DNA from 2 places in the Nonomuraea sp. 3-1Str genome. Region 1 is predicted to be linked to the other one. Evidence: riboswitches for the same ligand, from Rfam matches in the RefSeq annotation. Region 1 holds a riboswitch; the other holds the start of a gene.

What was found. Region 1 has a riboswitch for cyclic di-AMP ahead of MTP10_RS09930 (C40 family peptidase). Riboswitches for the same ligand answer to the same signal wherever they lie in the genome.
Region 2: another riboswitch for cyclic di-AMP. It lies ahead of MTP10_RS30350 (hypothetical protein); the one in region 1 lies ahead of MTP10_RS09930 (C40 family peptidase).

Annotation. Positions count from the first base shown of each region.
Region 1 covers NZ_JALHBK010000004.1:248,045-252,461, reverse strand. Annotated here, with positions in the region: gene MTP10_RS09940 (branched-chain amino acid aminotransferase) at 1-906, opposite strand, end outside; gene MTP10_RS09935 (3-isopropylmalate dehydrogenase) at 1,094-2,140, opposite strand; cyclic di-AMP (ydaO/yuaA leader) riboswitch at 2,239-2,384, shown strand; gene MTP10_RS09930 (C40 family peptidase) at 2,386-3,087, shown strand; gene MTP10_RS09925 (hypothetical protein) at 3,262-3,384, opposite strand; gene serA (phosphoglycerate dehydrogenase) at 3,704-4,417, opposite strand, start outside.
Region 2 covers NZ_JALHBK010000023.1:147,501-151,917, reverse strand. Annotated here, with positions in the region: gene MTP10_RS30360 (hypothetical protein) at 1-276, shown strand, start outside; gene MTP10_RS30355 (alpha/beta hydrolase) at 296-1,135, opposite strand; gene MTP10_RS30350 (hypothetical protein) at 1,400-2,215, opposite strand; cyclic di-AMP (ydaO/yuaA leader) riboswitch at 2,404-2,540, opposite strand; gene MTP10_RS30345 (DUF5302 domain-containing protein) at 2,725-2,928, opposite strand; gene MTP10_RS30340 (aldo/keto reductase) at 3,002-3,862, opposite strand; gene MTP10_RS30335 (DUF1232 domain-containing protein) at 4,169-4,417, shown strand, end outside.

The sequences.
Region 1 (4,417 bases):
CTCGCCCGACACGCACCCCTCCTGCCACTCCTCGACGCTGACCAGGCGCTCCTCGGCCTCCAGGCCGAGGTCGTCGGCCAGCGCGAGGATCGAGTCGCGGGTGATGCCGGGCAGCAGGGTGCCGGTCAGGGAGGGAGTGACGAGCTTGCCGCCGATGACGAAGAACAGGTTCATCCCGCCCATCTCCTCGACGTACGCGTGCTGGGCCGCGTCGAGCCACACCACCTGGTCGCAGCCGTTCTCCACGGCCTGGCGCTGGGCGACGAACGCGGCGGCGTAGTTGCCGCCGCACTTGGCGAAGCCGGTGCCGCCGGGGGCGGCGCGGGTGTACTCGGTGGACAGCCACACCGAGACGGGCTTGACGCCGCCGCTGAAGTACGAGGCCGCCGGCGAGGCGATCACCATGTACGTGTAGGTGCGCGACGGGTAGTTGACGCCCAGCCCGACCTGGGTGGCGATGATGAAGGGCCGCAGGTAGAGGCTGTGCCCCTCGGCGGTCGGCACCCACTCGCGGTCGGCCTGCACGAGCTGCTCCAGCGACTCGACGAACGTCTCCTCGGGCAGCTCCGGCATCGCCATGCGCACCGCCGACTGGTTGAAGCGGGCCGCGTTGGCGTACGGCCGGAACGTCACGACGGAGCCGTTGATCTGCCGGTACGCCTTGAGCCCCTCGAACAGCTCCTGCGCGTAGTGGAAGACCGCCGTGGCCGGGTCGAGGGAGAGCGGCCCGTACGGCTGGAGCCGCGCGTCGTGCCAGCCCTCGCCCTCGGTGTACTGGATGGAGATCATGTGGTCGGTGAAGGTCTGCCCGAAGCCCGGACTCGCCAGTACCTGCTCGCGCTCCGCCGCGGTGCGAGCGTGGTCGGATAGCTGCACGTCGAAGCTGAGCTTCTGAGCGATGGTCATGACGATTGGTCCTTCTCTCTACGACTCGGTGATGCCGGCGGCACTGCGCGCCGGCACTCCACGTACTTCCTAGTGTCTCGCTATTTGGGATGGCAAGGGGTCACTGGGATGGTATGACCCCGAACATGCGAAAAGCGCCTGGCAGGTCCGGTTCGGACCGCCAGGCGCTTACGGAGCTGGGGCGGCCCTAGCCCGATACTCGCGCGGTGATGTCGTCACCGATCTCGCCGGTCGTCCGGCTCGCCCCGCCGCTCAGCCGCTCGATGATGTCGTCGGCGACGGCCTGCTCCACCTTGGTGGCCTCGGCGTGCAGGCCGAGATGGTCGAGGAGCATGGCGACGGACAGGATCGTCGCGGTCGGGTCGGCCTTGCCCTGGCCCGCGATGTCGGGCGCGCTGCCGTGGACCGGCTCGAACATGCTGGGCGCGGTGCGCTCGGGGTTGATGTTGCCGCTGGCGGCCAGGCCGATGCCGCCCGCGATCGCCGCGCCCAGGTCGGTGATGATGTCACCGAAGAGGTTGTCGGTGACGATCACGTCGAACCGCTCGGGCTGCGTGACGAAGAACATCGAGGCCGCGTCGATGTGACTGTAGTCGGTCGTGACCTCGGGGAACTCCTCGGCCACCCGGTTGACCGTGCGCTGCCAGAGGTCTCCGGCGTAGGTCAGCACGTTGGTCTTGTGGATGAGCGTGAGCTTCTTGCGCGGCCTCGACTGCGCCTTGGCGAAGGCGTAGCGCACCACGCGCTCCACGCCGTGGGCGGTGTTGAGCGACTCCTGGGTGGCGATCTCGTGCGGGGTGCCGCCGCGCATCACGCCGCCCGTGCCCGCGTACAGGCCCTCGGTGCCCTCGCGGATGACGATCATGTCGATGTCCTCGGCGCCGGCGCGGGCCAGCGGCGTCTCCACTCCCGGGTAGAGCTTGACCGGGCGCAGGTTGACGTAGTGGTCGAAGACGAAGCGCAGGCGCAGCAGCAGGTCGCGCTCCAGGATGCCCGGCGGCACGCTGGGGTCGCCGACGGCGCCGAGCAGGATCGCGTCGTAGCCGCGCAGCTCCTCCAGGACGGAGTCGGGCAGGGTCTCGCCGGTGCGGTGGTAGCGGGCGGCGCCGAGATCGTAGTGGGTGGCCTCGATCTTCGTGCCGACGGCTTCGAGCACCTTGAGCCCTTCGGTCACGACCTCGGTGCCGATGCCGTCCCCAGGGATCACTGCCAGGCGAATGTCGCGCGAATCCATGGCCGTACCCTACCGGCTCGTCTCGACTGCCGAACACACCATCTCACGTACCGGACATCCGTTTTGCCAGGTATTGCGGTCGTTTGACCGTTTCGTTAGAGTCCGTCGAGCCGAATCCGCGCAGCAGTTGCGTGGAGCCGGGGACCCATTCCCCTTTTCGGGGCGAATCGGCAGGTCACCGCCGTAGGGCCACTTCCAGGCCCGAGCCCGTCAGCTAACCCGGTAGGCCGTATGGAAGGACCTTCGTGTCTCGCATCGCCATGCTCGCCGCCGTCGCGACCGCAGGGGTCGCGCTCGCCGCCCCGGCCAGCGCCTCCCTCGCCTCCTCCCAGCCGTCGCGGCAAAGCACCCCCCTTCCCCCCATCACTTCTGGAACGTTCCAGAACGCGTCCTCCTCGCTGCCGGGCAGCGCCAAGGAGGAGACCACGACGGCCCGCCTGACCTCGCCGATCGTCATGTTGACCGCCGCGGACGTCCAAGCCGCCCGCGACAAGAAGACCCCTCTCCCCGCCTGGAAACGGGCACTCAAGTTCGCCCTCGACAAACGCGGCACCCCGTACGTGTGGGGCGGCACCACCCGCAAGGGCTACGACTGCTCCGGCCTGACCTTGAAGGCCTACCAGCACGCCGGCATCCAGCTCCCCCGGACCGCGGCGGAGCAGTACCGGGCGTTCTCCCGGAAGATCTCCTGGAAGAACCTCAAGCCCGGCGACCTCGTCTTCTTCCACAACCTCGGGCACGTCGGGATGATCTCCAAGCCCGGGTACATGGTGCACTCCCCGCAGACGGGTGACGTGGTCAAGGTGGAGCGCCTGTCGGCCTGGCGCCGCGCCTCCTTCGTCGGCGCCGTCCGCCCCGACCCCAAGGGCGTCAAGGCGTGGGCCGCCATGAAGGCCGAGCGCAAGACCCCCGCCCCGGCCAACATCCCCGCGGCCACCATCCTGTGACACCCATCAAGTGACGCCCATCAAGTGACACCTGTCCTGTGACCCACTGCCGGTGGGCCGGGCGCGGCCGGAGCTCGCGCCCGGCCCACCGGCATGACGGGGATCAGGACAGGGTCAGGGACCGGCCGGCCGGGTCAGGAAACAGCCGGCCGAGTCAGGAGCGGCCGGGGAAGGTCAGCGCTGGTCGGCGGCCTGCGGGGCGCCGCCGTTGTCGCGGCGGTCCAGCGCGGTCTGCACGGCCTCGGCCGCCTCGTCGTCGCGCTCCTCGGCACCGTTCCAGGAGTACATCTCATACATGTGGTTCATCTCGTTTCGCGGGGCGTCGTACAGACGGGAGTCGAATCCCGGCCGAGCATGAGCTCGCGGCACGGGAACACGGACCAGGCGATGGGACTGACGGCCGACGCGACGCCACACCGCGGCGGGTCGCCGGCCTGCCCTAACAGGCCCCGCCGCGGCAGGTAATGAGTACGAGAACCTGGCGCATTGCTAGCAATGTACCTTCCGGTCTCCCGGCTGTCTCCTAGGACGTCCTAATATCTCGCATCGTGAGACAAAAACGACCGCCGCCGGACAGGTGCTGTCCGGCGGCGGTCTTCGGGAAGGGGACGGTCCGTCAGCCGTCGAGGTCGACCGAGCGGCCGCTGTCCGCGCCGATCTCGGCGACGATCTGCTCGACCACGTCGGCCGGGATGGCCGTGTCGACGGTCAGCGCGATCAGCGCCTTGCCGCCCTTGACGTCACGGGCCACCTGCATCGAGGCGATGTTGACGCCGTGCTCGCCGAGGAGGCGGCCCACGACGCCGACCACGCCGGGCCGGTCGGTGTAGGTGAAGAACGAAAGGTGCTCGGTCGGCTCGATCTCCATCTCGTAGCCGTTGACCTCGACGATCTTCGTGATCTGCCGCGGGCCGGACAGCGTGCCGGACACGGAGACCTGCCGGCCGTCGGCCAGCACGCCGCGCACGGTGACGACGTTGCGCCAGTCGGGGCTCTCGGAGCTGGTCACCAGCTCCACCGTGACGCCGCGGTCCTTGGCCAGCAGCGGCGCGTTGACGTACGTCACGGAGTCCTCGACCACGTCGGTGAAGACGCCCTTGAGCGCGGCCAGCTCCAGCACCCGCACGTCCTGCGAGGCGATCTCGCCGCGCACCTCGACGTCGAGCTTGGTGGCCACCTCGCCGGCCAGGGCGGTGAAGACGCGACCGAGCTTCTCGGCGAGCGGCAGGCCCGGCTTGACGTCCTCGGCGACGGCGCCGCCCTGGACGTTGACCGCGTCGGGCACGAACTCGCCCGCCAGCGCCAGCTTCACGCTGCGCGCCACCTGGGT
Region 2 (4,417 bases), on a different contig from region 1:
TCGCTCGGCGGCTCCAAGGAGCTTGACCTCCAGGTCGCGGGCGCCGGCAACACCGAGGTGGTCAAGGCCAAGCTCCGCACGATGGACTCGCTCGGGCTCAAGGACACGATCGAGGACATCCTGATCACGCTCGGCTCGCAGTACCACATCATCCGGCCCATCAGCGGGCGCGGCGGCAAGGGCCTGTTCCTCTACCTGGCCCTGGACCGGGCCCGGGCCAACCTGGCGATGGCCAGGCACCAGCTCCGCTCCATCGAGGAGAAGTTGGACGTCTAGCCGGGCGGCGCCGGCGGGGTCATCCGGCGGTCAGCTTGGCGATCGCGGCGACGAGGTCCGGCCAGAGCGGACGCGGCAGGTCGTGGCCCATGCCGGGGAAGGTCAGCAGCCTGGCGCCGGGGATGGCCTCGGCGGTGGCCCGGCCGCCCGCGAGGGGGACGAGCTGGTCGGCTTCGCCGTGGACCACGAGCGCCGGCACGTCGAGCCGGCGCAGCCGTTCGGTGCGGTCGCCGGAGGCCATGATGGCCGCGAGCTGGCGTGCGGTGCCCGGCGGGTCGAAGCAGCGGTCGAACGCGCGGGCGGCCACGTCCGCGATGCGCGCGCGGTCCGGCTCGAAGCCGGGTGAGCCGATCACCTCCCAGGCGTCCTGGGCCCGCGCGACCACCTCCTCGCGCCCGGCGGGCGGCGTGGCCAGCAGCACCGCGCTCGCCGCCGGCGTGGGAGGGGCGACCCGCGAGCCGGGCGTGGACATGATGGAGGTGAGCGTGAGCACCCGGCCGGGATGCCGGATGGCCAGCGTCTGGGCGATCATGCCGCCCATCGAGGCGCCCACCACGTGGGCGGCGCTCCAGCCGAGCGCGTCCATCAGCCCGGCGACGTCGTCGGCCATGTCGTCCAGCAGGTACGGCGCCGGGCCCCCGAGCACGGGCTGGCCGAGGTCGTGCAGGTGCGTCGACAGGCCCGCGTCGCGGTTGTCGAAGCGGACGACGTGGTGCCCCTGCTCGGCGAGGAGGTGGCACAGGTCGTCGTCCCAGTGGATGAGCTGGGCGCCGAGGCCCATGACGAGGAGGAGGGGACGGCCCCCGGCCGTGCCGAAGCTGTCGTAGGCGATCTCGATGCCGTTGGCCTTCGCTCGCATGGTCACGAGAAACAGAATGACATTCGGATCGCGGGCCGGTAAAGCCCCCACGCGGGGACCCGTGTGCGCGGAAATGCGCGCACCCCGTCCCGGAACCGCCGGGGCGGCGGCGGTTCCGGAACGGGGTGGCGAGGTGGGGGCCTGGATGGAGAGGCAGGCAGGCCCCCGGGGGAGGCCGGACCGGACGGGGTGGCGTCCGGACCCGGCCGATGGTCGGGTGCCGGCCCGTGTGCCGCCTGAGGGGGCGGCATGCGGGCCGGGCGGTCAGCGCTGGACGAGCTTGCGCAGGCGGTCGCGGCCGAGGTACAGGCCGCCGCCGACCGCGGCCACGCCCACCAGGGCGAGGCTGGCCGAGGTGCTCAGACCCTCGTCGCCGGAGGCGGCGTCGCGGGCCTCGGTGCGGGTGGTGGTCTCGGAGGCGTTCACCACGCCTGCGTCGTCCTTGTCACGGGACGAGACGGAGGTGCCCTTGCCCGCGGATCCGGCGCCGGACTCCTCCGGAGTGGTGGACTTGTCCTCGGCCAGCACCGGCGGCTTGGCCGGGTTGTGGTCGACGCGACGCCAGGCACCGGTGGAGAAGGCGACCGGGTGGTTCTTCTTGCCCGCGCCGTTGCCCCACTTGGTGATGACGTAGCTCACCTTGATGTGGCCCTGGCCGCCGACACCGTCCACACCGAGCGTGCTGGAGTTGAAGCGGCCGCCGGTGAGCTGGGCGAAGGTCTTGGCGTCGAGGTCGAGCATGACGCCGCTGCTGGAGGGCACGCCCGGGCCGCGGTCCCCGACGAAGAAGGGGGCCTTCTTGCCCTTGTACATGACGTAGCCCTCGGTCATGAGCGGCCAGCTGGGGCTGGCTGCCAGACCCTTCTGCATGGGCTTGCCGCTGGCCGGCAGGCCGGTGTCACCGGCGCGGCCGGAGGAGTCGTCCCAGAAGTAGGAGGCGGTGGTCGAGCCCTTGAGGAGAACCTGCCGGCCTTCGTCGGTGTCGGCGTGCGCGGCCGTGGTGCCGGCGCCGATGGTGAGCGCGCCGAGTACGGCCGCCGTGAAGAGGCTGAAGGAACGCATGCCAAGTCGTTCGGACATGTGTTGAAAAAGTCCTTTACGTGGGGGTACAGAGGGGCGCGCTCCGAAGAGATGGGGACGCGTAGCCGGGCAGAACGCCGAACGGGCGCTACGCGAGAGCGCGAGAGAAGGTCAGGGGGAACGGGTGCCGCTCAGGAGGCGGCTGGTGACACTGCCCCGTCCGGGGGTACGCGGTAGCGCATGAAGTCTTGTCCTCTCCATCTCGCCTACCGGGTTAGCTGACGGGTTCGGACGTGGAGATGCCCTACCGGCCAGGTGCGGCCGGATTCACCCCAGAAGTGGGTCCCCGGTTCCCGCGCGGTGCGGGATTCGGCGCCGGTCAGCCGCCGCTTCCTCTCGAAGGGCTAGGTCACTGACCGGAATGCGCTTGACTCTAGCCAGCAAACCGGACAAAAGCAAAGGTAAGCCCATAAATCGGGCGAAGATCTACCTTTCAGGCAAAGAAAAAGAGGGGTACGGCATGCCGTACCCCTCCAGGAAACCAGGTCTCAGCCCGTGCTCCGGACGCCTCAGCCTCCGCTCTTGCGCCGGAAGGAACGCTTGCTGGCGGCCGGTCCGTGAGCGCCGTGAATCTTGGAAGCGTCGCCGCCCCTGCCACCAGCGCCCGAGTCGGCCTGCCGGGCACGCTTGCGCTCCAGCGCCTCACGGAACTTGCGCTTCAACTCGTCCTCGGGAGTTGCTTCGCTGGCTTCCGGCTCCGGTGTTTCCGTCATGAGGACCTCCTGGTGTTGGGGACATTCAAAGCTTCGCACGCCCGAACCCGCCGCGCGAAACCGGCGGGCCTCCTCAGCCGCCGAGAGCGGCGAGCTCCTCGGAGGTCAGGACCAGGTCCGCCGCCGCCACCGAGTCGAGGATGCTCTCCGGCCGGCTCGCCCCCGGGATCGGGACCACGACCGGGCTGCGCGCCAGCTCCCAGGCCAGGCAGACCCGCTGCGGAGACACCCCGCGCTGCTCGGCCACCCTGGCGAACCCCTCGTGCGCGCCGCCGAGCCGCCCCGCCGCGCTGATCCCGCCCAGCGGCGACCACGGCAGGAACGCCACGCCCAGCTCCTCGCACAGGTCCACCTCGGGCTCGCTGGAGCGGAACGCGGGCGAGTACTGGTTCTGCACACTCGCCAGCCGGCCGCCGAGGATGTCGTAGGCGATCCTGATCTGGCGCGGGTTCGCGTTGGAGATGCCCGCCATCCGGATCTTGCCGGCGTCGAGCAGGTCGCGCAGCGCGCCGATCGTCTCCTCGTACGGCACGGCCGGGTCGGGCCGGTGGTGCTGGTAGAGGCCGATCGCCTCCACGCCCAGGGCCTTCAGGGACCGCTCGCACGCCTCGACCAGGTACGACGGTCGTCCGTCCACGGCCCAGCCGCCGTCCGGGGGCCGCGTGTGACCGCCCTTGGTCGCCACCAGCACCGCGTCGCCGTCACCGCCCCAGCTCGCGAGCGCCTTGGCGACCAGCCGCTCGTTGTGACCCACCTCGTCGGACGCGGGCGTGTAGGCGTCGGCCGTGTCGATCAGCGTCACGCCGGCGTCGAGCGCCGCGTGGATCGTCCGGATCGACTGGGCCTCGTCGGGCATGTGCCCGGCCACCGACATGGGCATCGCGCCGAGACCGATGGAGCTGACGGCGGTTTGTCCGAGTGGTCGCGTGTTCATGCGGACCATCCTCCCCCTGGGGCGACCGAAAGAGGAAGGCGACCCTACCGGTTTCGCCAGCCGGGGGTGACGCTTGTGGTCCGGCGCCCGGGGCGCGGGTGCCACGCACGAGGCGGGCACGTGGACGCGGTGGCGGACGGTCGTCGGGCGGGCACGTGGGCCCGGTGGCGGACGGTCGCGGGCGGGCACGTGGACCCGTCGGGTGTGCGGACGGGGGCGGGCGTGCCGGGGAGTCGCCGTACAGTGATGTGAGGTCGTGCGGAGGCCGGGCGGTGATCGCCACGGCTCGAAAGAGGGCGGAACGTCGTGCGTGGCTGGTTGATCGGGCTGGCGGTCACCGTCGTGTGCGTGGCGGCCACGTGGGGTGTGCTCGTCCTGCTGGCGCGCCGCTTGCCGCCCGGGCTCGCGCGGGACCTCGCCGCGTTCATCCCCGACTGCCTGACCGCCGTCCGCAGGCTCCGGAGCAACCCCGCGGTGCCGCGCCGGGCGAAGATCGCGATCGTGATCGCGGGTGTGTGGGTGGCCAGCCCGATCGACCTGATCCCGGAGTTCCTG